3 regions of the Vibrio sp. J502 genome follow, and region 2 is predicted to be linked to each of the others. Evidence: predicted binding sites of a transcription regulator. Region 2 holds the regulator's gene; each other region holds the start of a gene.

Evidence for each region. Region 2 encodes MetJ, which represses methionine synthesis genes. Its sites were predicted from a motif close to TTAGACNTNTANANGTCTAA; they were not measured.
Region 1: the regulator MetJ is predicted to act here: its motif matches at 1,369-1,388, upstream of metK (methionine adenosyltransferase).
Region 3: the regulator MetJ is predicted to act here: its motif matches at 1,767-1,786, upstream of metA (homoserine O-succinyltransferase).

Annotation. Positions count from the first base shown of each region.
Region 1 covers NZ_CP104554.1:2,373,183-2,376,467, forward strand. Annotated here, with positions in the region: gene tkt (transketolase) at 1-1,133, opposite strand, end outside; gene metK (methionine adenosyltransferase) at 1,463-2,617, shown strand; gene N5E84_RS10870 (SprT family zinc-dependent metalloprotease) at 2,685-3,185, shown strand.
Region 2 covers NZ_CP104554.1:3,112,531-3,115,815, reverse strand. Annotated here, with positions in the region: gene N5E84_RS14495 (malic enzyme-like NAD(P)-binding protein) at 1-992, shown strand, start outside; gene metJ (met regulon transcriptional regulator MetJ) at 1,141-1,467, opposite strand; gene N5E84_RS14485 (O-succinylhomoserine (thiol)-lyase) at 1,751-2,917, shown strand; gene N5E84_RS14480 (bifunctional aspartate kinase/homoserine dehydrogenase II) at 2,917-3,285, shown strand, end outside.
Region 3 covers NZ_CP104554.1:987,279-990,563, forward strand. Annotated here, with positions in the region: gene pilW (type IV pilus biogenesis/stability protein PilW) at 1-658, opposite strand, end outside; gene metA (homoserine O-succinyltransferase) at 804-1,745, opposite strand; gene N5E84_RS04725 (ATP-binding protein) at 1,883-2,257, shown strand; gene N5E84_RS04730 (ABC transporter permease) at 2,262-3,285, opposite strand, start outside.

The sequences.
Region 1 (3,285 bases), 740 kb from region 2:
TCTGGCAGCATTTTACCAAACGCTTCCAGCGCATTTTGTGACGCTTTACGTGACGCAATATTGGCTGGGTTAGCTTGAAGGTCAGCGATAATTTGACTCGCTTTCGCTTCCCATTCTGCTGGCAACTCGCCGTTTACGCGGCGTTTGAACTCAGCGGCTTCGGCTGGGTAGGCGGCGGCGTAGGCTTCAAACTTGGCGTTCCAATCGGTTTCTTTCGCTTGGCCAGCTTCTTTGGCATCCCACTGCGCGTAAATGTCGGCAGGGATGTGGAAAGGTGCATGCGGCCAACCCAGGAATTCACGCGCTGCTTTGATTTCTTCAGCGCCTAAAGGGGCACCGTGACAGTCGTGTGAGCCTGCTTTGTTTGGCGAACCAAAACCGATGATGGTTTTGGTGCAAATCAAGGTTGGACGAGGGTCTGCTTTCGCAGCCTCAATCGCGGCATTAATCGCTTCAGCGTTATGGCCATCAACCGCAGCAATAACATGCCAGCCGTACGCTTCAAAACGTTTTGGCGTGTCATCAGAGAACCAGCCTTCCACATGACCATCGATAGAGATGCCGTTGTCATCCCAAAACGCAATCAGTTTGCCAAGGCCTAGCGTACCGGCCAAAGAACACGCCTCGTGCGAGATGCCTTCCATCAAACAACCATCACCCATGAACACATAAGTGAAGTGGTCAACAATGTCGTGACCCGGTTTGTTGAACTGCGCCGCCAGTGCTTTTTCAGCCATCGCCATGCCGACCGCATTGGTAATACCTTGGCCTAGTGGGCCCGTGGTGGTTTCAATGCCCGGCGCGTAACCGTATTCTGGGTGACCTGGTGTTTTTGAGTGCAATTGACGGAAGTTTTTCAAATCATCAATCGACAGCGCGTAACCGCTCAGGTGCAATAAAGAGTAAATCAGCATTGAGCCGTGGCCGTTCGACAGCACAAAACGGTCGCGGTCAGCCCATTGTGGGTTTTGTGGGTTATGGTTTAAGTGGCCACGCCAAAGAACTTCAGCGATATCGGCCATACCCATCGGTGCACCAGGGTGACCAGAGTTAGCTTGTTGAACACCGTCCATACTAAGAGCACGGATGGCATTGGCGAGTTCTTTATTAGAAACAAGGTTATGGGAAGACATGTCTGCTCCTGAGTGCATTAAGCGAATCCAAATTAACGGAAATGGGCTGAAAATAGCGCGGCTATTCTCTCAAAGCACTTTTCTCACTGCAAACGTTTTACTGGAGGAATAGTGCTCTTTGGCGCTTATTTTTAGGATAAAAAACCAAACTCCAATTTTTCATCTAAATTTAAGCAAACGTTTGGTTTACAGACAGGCGTAAAAATAACTTGTAATTCGACTATTCAAAACTAGAATAGACGTCTAGATGTAGAAACACCTGCATAAACTAATGAATAACGATGGTGAGCAAAGCTTGCCATAGTCCAACGAATAAAAGTGGAGCTCCCATGGCTAAGCACCTGTTTACTTCTGAATCCGTTTCAGAAGGTCATCCAGATAAAATTGCAGACCAAATTTCTGATGCGGTTTTGGATGCGATTCTAGAACAAGACATCAAAGCGCGTGTTGCTTGTGAAACTTACGTGAAAACCGGCATGGTCATGGTTGGTGGTGAAATCACGACCTCTGCATGGGTGGACATTGAAGAGCTTACTCGCCAAACCGTTCGTGAAATTGGTTACGTCAACTCAGAGATGGGTTTCGATGCCAATTCTTGCGCCGTTTTGAATACCATTGGTAAACAGTCACCTGATATCAACCAAGGTGTTGATAAGGCCGATCCTAAAGAACAAGGCGCCGGTGACCAAGGTATTATGTTCGGTTACGCGACCAACGAAACTGAAATCCTGATGCCAGCACCGATCACCTACGCTCACCGCTTGATGCAAAAACAAGCAGAAGTGCGTAAAAATGGCACGCTTTCTTGGCTACGTCCTGATGCAAAATCTCAAGTTACCTTCCAATATGACCAAGGTAAAATTGTCGGAATTGATGCAGTCGTTCTTTCAACGCAACATTGCGACTCTATCTCGACAGCTGACCTACGCGAAGGCGTCATGGAAGAGATCATTAAGCCTGTGTTGCCAGCCGAGTGGCTTAGCAAAGAGACCAAATTCTTCATCAACCCAACCGGTCGTTTTGTGATTGGCGGCCCAATGGGTGACTGTGGTTTAACTGGTCGTAAGATCATTGTTGATACCTACGGCGGCGCAGCGCGTCACGGTGGTGGTGCATTCTCTGGTAAAGATCCATCAAAAGTAGACCGTAGTGCAGCCTACGCGGCGCGTTATGTAGCGAAAAACATCGTGGCGGCTGGCCTTGCTGACCGCTGTGAAATTCAGTTGTCATACGCCATTGGTATTGCAGATCCAACCTCAATCATGGTCGAAACCTTTGGTACTGAGAAAGTATCACAAGAGATCATCATTGAAGCGGTACGCCAGCACTTCGACCTACGCCCATACGGCCTACAAGAAATGCTCAATTTGCTGCAACCGATCTACAAGAAAACCGCCGCTTACGGTCACTTCGGCCGTGAAGAGTTTCCTTGGGAAGCGACTGACAAAGCCGCCATCCTACGTGACTTTGCTGGCTTGAAGTAATTTTCAACCTAGTTTAAATTTGTAAGCCCTTGCTCATTCGCAAGGGCTTTTTTCTAGGAATGAATCTGTGCCTAATTTTGAGCTACATTACCGTGCGCAAGTAAAAGCAAAACAGTGCATCACAACCGCTCGTCACTATTTTCAACACGACTTCCCTATGCCGAGTATCAGCTATCAGTTACGGGGAAAGGCGGCAGGTAAGGCTTATTTACAACGTTGGGAAATCAGACTGAATCCAGTGCTGTTTGCTGAAAATCAACGCGCCTTTCTCGATGAAGTGATCCCACATGAAATCGCCCACCTAATTACCTACCAGCGCTATGGTCGCGTTCGTCCACACGGTAAAGAGTGGCAGGGTGTGATGAATCAAGTGTTTCATTTACCAGCCAATACCACTCATCGCTTTGAAGTCTCTTCTGTGCAAGGCAAAACCTTTGAATATCACTGCGCCTGTGCGCATTATCCGCTCACTGTCCGTCGTCACAATAAAGTGATGCGCAATCAAGCCACCTACCGCTGTCAACACTGTGCGCAAACGCTCCATTTTACTGGCGTGCAGCTTTCCTAAATAAACTTTGGTTGCTGCTACTTGAATCCACAGCGGTGTGGTTACACCCATCTGCAATTAACAACAAAAACATCATTTATTATTCTTTAATCTGAGTGTT
Region 2 (3,285 bases):
CTTCCAAGCCCGTCATGGAAGGAAAAGCGCTACTGTTTAAACGCTTTGCTGGGCTTGATTCAATTGATATTGAAGTAAAACACCGCACAATCGATGAATTTGTCGATACGGTTGCCAACATCGCCGACACCTTTGGCGGCATCAACTTAGAAGATATCAAAGCACCAGATTGCTTTGAGATTGAACGCCGCTTGATCGAGCGCTGTAATGTGCCTGTTTTCCATGACGATCAACACGGCACTGCGATTGTTACCGCCGCTGGCATGCTCAATGCGATTGAACTGCAAGGCAAGAAACTCAACGAATGCACTATCGTCTGTCTTGGCGCTGGCGCAGCAGCCACCGCTTGCATGGAACTACTGATTAAGTGCGGCGCAATGCGTGAAAAAATCTACATGCTTGATCGCAAAGGTGTGATTCATACTCGTCGCGATGACATTAATGAATATAAGCAGTTGTTCGCTAATAACACCGACAAACGCACACTGGAAGATGTGATTGAAGGCGCTGACTTATTCCTAGGTGTGTCAGGCCCCAACCTGCTGCCTGCCGAAGCGCTAAAATTAATGGCCGATAAACCGATCGTATTTGCTTGCTCAAACCCGGATCCGGAAATTAAACCGGAACTCGCACGCGCGGTACGTGACGATTTAATTCTCGGCACAGGTCGTAGCGATTATCCAAACCAAGTCAACAATGTGTTGTGCTTCCCATTTATTTTCCGTGGCGCTTTGGATGTCCGTGCTAGTGAAATTAATGACCAAATGAAGCTAGCCGCCGTTGAGGCGATACGTGAACTGGCTAAAGAAGAAGTGCCGGCTGAAGTGTTGAAAGCTGCAGGCGTAAAAGCGTTAAGTTTCGGCCCTGAATACATCATTCCAAAACCGATGGACCCACGCCTACTGCCTCGTGTTGCTAAAGCGGTTGCTCAAGCAGCGGTTGACTCTGGCGTCGCTCGAATCGAGATGCCTGTCAATTACATGCAAGAATAATCACAAGCTTGAGCGGCTAAATGCCTCGCTCGAAAAAAAACCGCTGACTTTCAGCGGTTTTTTTATATTCTGAGACACAGAGCCAAAGTCACAATGGCAACTTACCCAGTATCCTCTCTATTTTATCTCGTTGTACCGCAATTACGCGCTACACTTCTTCATCATCATACGCTTCAAATTCAATGCCCATGGCGGTCATTAATGCTTTTGCTTCCGTCGGAATATCGTCTGGACGATCTTTTCTCAAATCTTCGTCGGTCGGTAAAGGTTGACCAGTATAAGCATGCAAGAAGGCTTCACACAGCAGCTCACTGTTCGTTGCGTGGCGTAAGTTATTGATTTGACGGCGAGTGCGCTCATCAGTTAATACTTTCAACACTTTCAATGGGATTGAAACGGTGATTTTTTTGACTTGCTCACTCTTCTTCCCATGTTCAGCATATGGGCTAATGTATTCCCCATTCCAGTCTGCCATTGCGCACCTTCGTTATCGTAATTGGTCGTTAAAAATTTGAAAGTTGGATTTTAGCGGGATTTACCGCCACAAGCAAAGATATATAGACGTCTGGATATATTGACGTCTTCTTTTTGGTTCAGTAAAGTGTGCCATTATCGACTGAGAGATAGCAATATAGCGCACTATCGGATATAGCTAATACTCTAGACAATTGAAATTGCCACCTTAGTTGTCCCCGAATAAGGCAGGAACCCCCTCAATAAAAGTCAGTTTATTGAGTTTATTAAGTAAGGAAACCGTCATGACCACTCGCAAGCCAGCCACCATCGCCGTTAGAACCGGTATTGAATCCGACTCTCAATATCATGCTGTTGTGCCTCCAATTTATCTTTCGACAAATTATAGCTTTCCTGCGTTTGGTGAAGTGCCTAAATACGATTACACACGCTCTGGCAACCCGAATCGAGGTCTGCTCGAAAAAGCGTTGTTTGAACTCGAATCGGGTCAAGGCGCGGTGGTGACTAACTGTGGCACTTCGGCGCTGAATCTATGGGTTTCCGCCTTTTTAAGTCCTGACGATCTGATTGTGGCCCCGCATGACTGTTACGGTGGCACATATCGCCTGTTTAATACACGCGCCAAAAAAGGCGATTTTAAGACACTCTTTATTGATCAATCCGATCCAAACGCTTTGCAGGCCGCTTTGGCGAAAAAACCCAAATTGGTACTCATTGAAACCCCATCCAACCCATTAGTTCGCGTGGTAGATATTGCTGATATTTGCCAACAAGCACACGCCGTCGGTGCATTAGTGGCGGTTGACAACACCTTCTTAACGCCAGTGTTCCAAAAACCATTAGAGTTGGGCGCAGATTTTGTCATCCACTCCACCACCAAATTCATCAACGGCCACTCCGATGTGATTGGCGGAGTTGTTATCACCAAAACAGAGCAGCACGCTGAAGAGCTAGCATGGTGGGGCAACTGCCTTGGCTCAACGGGAACCCCTTTTGATAGCTATATGACGCTGCGTGGCATTCGTACCTTAGGCGCAAGAATGCGCGTCCATGAGGAAAGCTCACGTGCCATTTTGGACTATCTGCAAAGCGAAGCCTTAGTAAAGGTCATTTATCACCCGAGTTTGCCAGAGCATCCTGGCCATGAGATAGCGAAAAAGCAGCAATCTGGCTTTGGATCTATGCTAAGTTTTGAGTTTGCGGGCAGCTTTGAACAGCTCAAATATTTTGTCTCTCAGTTAACATTATTCTCACTGGCAGAATCATTAGGAGGCGTGGAGAGCTTAATCTGCCACCCCGCTTCGATGACTCACCGAGCGATGGGCGAAGAAGCGTTGGCCGAAGCCGGTGTTTCACAGCAGCTATTACGCCTATCGGTCGGCTTAGAAGATGCCCAAGATTTGATTGACGATCTCGCTCAAGCCTTTGCTAAAGCGAAGGAGGCCTATTAATGACTGCCCTACGTCAATTGCACAAGTTTGGCGGTAGCAGCCTTGCCGATCCTGAATGCTACAAACGGGTCGTTAATATCTTAAAAGAGTATTCTCAAGCTGATGATTTGGTGGTGGTTTCTGCCGCAGGAAAAACCACCAATCGTTTAATCGAATTTCTCGACGCTCTCAATAAAGATGGCCGAGTGGCTCATGAGAACTTGCAATCGGTCCGTCAGTACCAAATCGATTTAATCAACGCGCTGCTCGATAAAGATGCAGCGCAACCGCTCATCACTTTACTCACCAACGAAATTCGCACCTTGGGTCAGCTTTGCGCGCCCCTATCGCCAGCTCAACAAGCGGCGGTACTTGGCCATGGTGAAGTG
Region 3 (3,285 bases), 1.2 Mb from region 2:
CCTTTTTCTCTAACTCTACCAATAATTGAAGCGATGTTTTTTGGTTACCGTAGCGCTGATTAAATTGCATCAAGCGGATGCGAGCTTGCGTGTATTGTTGAGCGTCAATTTCCAATTTAGCTAATTGCAGCAATGAACGAGCTCGATTAGGGTCATGGTCTAATGTTTTTGCAAAATAGTAGTGCGCTTGTTCTTTATCGCCAGATTTTAACGCGCAAAAGGCTGCGTTCTCATAGCTTGCAGGGACAAGGTAATAATAGGGTTGAGCAATGGCGCGGTTAAAATATTCATCGGCTTTTTGATATTCGCCCTGCTTGCACAAAAATGTGCCGTAGTTATTGAGAATATTGCCATTTTTGGGATGGGCGCGAAGCGCGGTTTGATAGGTTTTACGTGTGGCCTCTGTTTCACCGACAGTTTCGTAGTAGTGAGCCATCGCAAGTTGCGATCGATAGTAAGTTGGCGCATGTTGTGTGGCTTTTTCTAGGTTCTCACGCGCTTTGCTCATGTTGCCATTTTCTAAATAGCCTAGGCCGAGCGCAATGCGAGATTCGGCCATTTCAACCGGATCCGCTTTTACTTCAGGCTCACCTTTTTCGTTCACGGTGACACAGGCCGATAACGTGAACATTATCAATATCATCAGTACTTTTTTCATTATCTGCAGCTCCTAAATGGCTTAGACGCATGATAAGGAAATCAGAAGATTGAGGGAGAAAGAGCAGAGAAGAATGCGAGTCAGTATGCACTATGTTTGATGAAAACCTGAACACCTCATTACTGAGATGATCAGGCATGAAACACTAATCGTCTTTGGTAAATTTATCTTCGCTAAAGTGTTCAAGGTCGTAAGGTGTTTGTTGGTAAACACAGTAGTTTAACCAGTTTGCAAACAGCAAGTGACCGTGGCTTCGCCAACTGGCGACTGGCTTATTATCTGGGTTGTCATTGGGGTAGTAGTTGACTGGGATTGCGGGTTCCATCCCTTCACCTAAATCTCGAATATATTCACCATGCAGTGTATGTGCGTCGTACTCAGGGTGACCTGTGACAAACACGTTACGTTTGTCTTTGGTTGAGGCTAAGTACACACCCGCCACATCAGAGGTGGCGAGAATATCTAAATTCGTATGTTCGGCTAAGTATTCTGGTGAGAAATCAGCATAACGAGAATGGGGCGCTAAAAAGGTGTCGTCAAAGCCGCGTAATATCGGATGAAAGGGATGGTGGATTTCATGATGATAAACGCCCGATAATTTTTCTTTGCGAGTTCGTTTGGGTAGATTGTAGAGCAGTTTTAGCCCCGCTTGCGCTGCCCAGCAAACGTAGAGTGTGGAAGTGACGTGATTTTTAGCCCATTCCATCACGCTTTTTAAGTGTTCCCAATAAATCACATCTTCAAATTGAACCAACCCCAAAGGCGCTCCAGTGATGATGAGCCCGTCGAAGTTGCGATTTTTTACCATCTCAAATTGACGGTAAAAGTTCTCCAAATGCTCAGTGGGGGTATTTTTACTTGGGCGCTCATCAATTCTCAGTAATTCAATATCCACTTGCAGCGGAGTATTGGATAACAGGCGTAAAAACTGAGTCTCGGTTTCGATTTTCTTCGGCATTAAATTCAAAATCAAAACTTTCAGTGGACGGATGCCCTGTGTGGCGGCACGTGTTTCTGACATCACGAAAATGTTTTCATGACGCAGTACATCACCAGCAGGCAGTTGGTCTGGGATCTTAATCGGCACAGCTTTCTCCCTAAGCTATTTTTGGACGTCTATACTGCCGAACTTAACTCAATCAAAACCAGATGTCGATAGCAAAATGAATCTTGCTGTGAAATTGGTTACTATTGGATATCCGTTTACTTACCTGTTGGATACACATGGCGCTAACCTTAACTTTGATCAGGGGATTACCCGGCTCAGGCAAAAGCACCTTAGCAAGGACGCTACATGCAAAACATTTTGAAGCGGATATGTATTTTATCAATGAGAAAGGCAACTATTGTTATCAGCCAGATAAAATCGAGCAAGCTCATCGGTGGTGTCAACAGCAAGTGGAGCGCTGTTTAGCGCAAGGTGAGGACGTTGTTGTGGCGAATACTTTTGTTCGACATTGGGAGATGCGAGCTTACCAGCAGTTGGCTAAACGTTACCATGCAACCTTAGTGATTAATGTTTGCCGTGCGCAATACCAGAATGTTCATGGTATCGATGATGCCACTGTTGAGCGTATGCGTCAGCAGTGGCAGGAATGATTAATTAACGCTTCCGCTGGAGTTGGTAAAAAGCAAGGGCTCCCCAACCAAACACTTGCACCCACAAGATCCCCCACTGAGTGCTGATTTGATCCCATGATGCGCCCATTTGGTTCAAACTGAGAAAACTCTGAATGGCAGGCGTACTTGGAAAGAGGTTGGATATCCAAATGATAGGGCGTGGAATTGCTTCTAACGGCCAAATAAAACCAACTGAAAAAATCAGTGGCATTGAGCTGATTAATACCACTAACGTCACCAATTCTCGCCGCGGTGTAACTGAACCAAGCCAAATGCCGCATAGGCAAGAGGCCAGTAAGAAAGGCAGTAGAAGTAGCAATAAATGCCCCGCACTGGCGAGGGTGTTGACACCATGTGAGGTAAAACTGGCACCAAAGTAGTACATGCTGAGTAGATAATAAACAGCAACAAGGACAATGCTGCGTACCAATATTAATCGTAGCGGTGTGGTATGACTCCAATAGCCATTTCCGTGCTTTTGTGTTCCGCCCATTAATCCTGCCGCCATGATCATGGTTTGTTGTAAGATCAAAACAAACACCGCTGGGACAACGTAATCAACATAACCCATGCGTGGGTTAAAGGTCGGTTTTAGGTTGATGCTTGTGGCGGAATAGTGCTGAGCGGCCAGAGAAAGCGGTTCTCCTTCCATCACTAAACGTGACACTTTACTTTTCGCGGCTAAGGTTCCACCAGCTTGCGATAAGCCCTCAACGATGGTGCCGTACACTAGAAAGTAAGAGGCATCGCCAGCGTAGGCCAGTGTTGGACTTTTTCCAAGTAGTAGGTCTTTATAAAAATGTTCAGGAATCACTAAAATACCGCTAACTTTGCGGTTAAGAAAAGCCTGCTTGGCATCTTCAATGGTACTGTCTCGTTGAATCACTTTGACTTGTGGCGTTGCGTCAACCATGCGTTCTAGTTGGTAACTGGCTTGGCTTTTATCGAGATTGACAATCGAGAGTGTCTGCTCGCGTGGAGTTTGCTGCGTATAAGGCAAAGGGTAT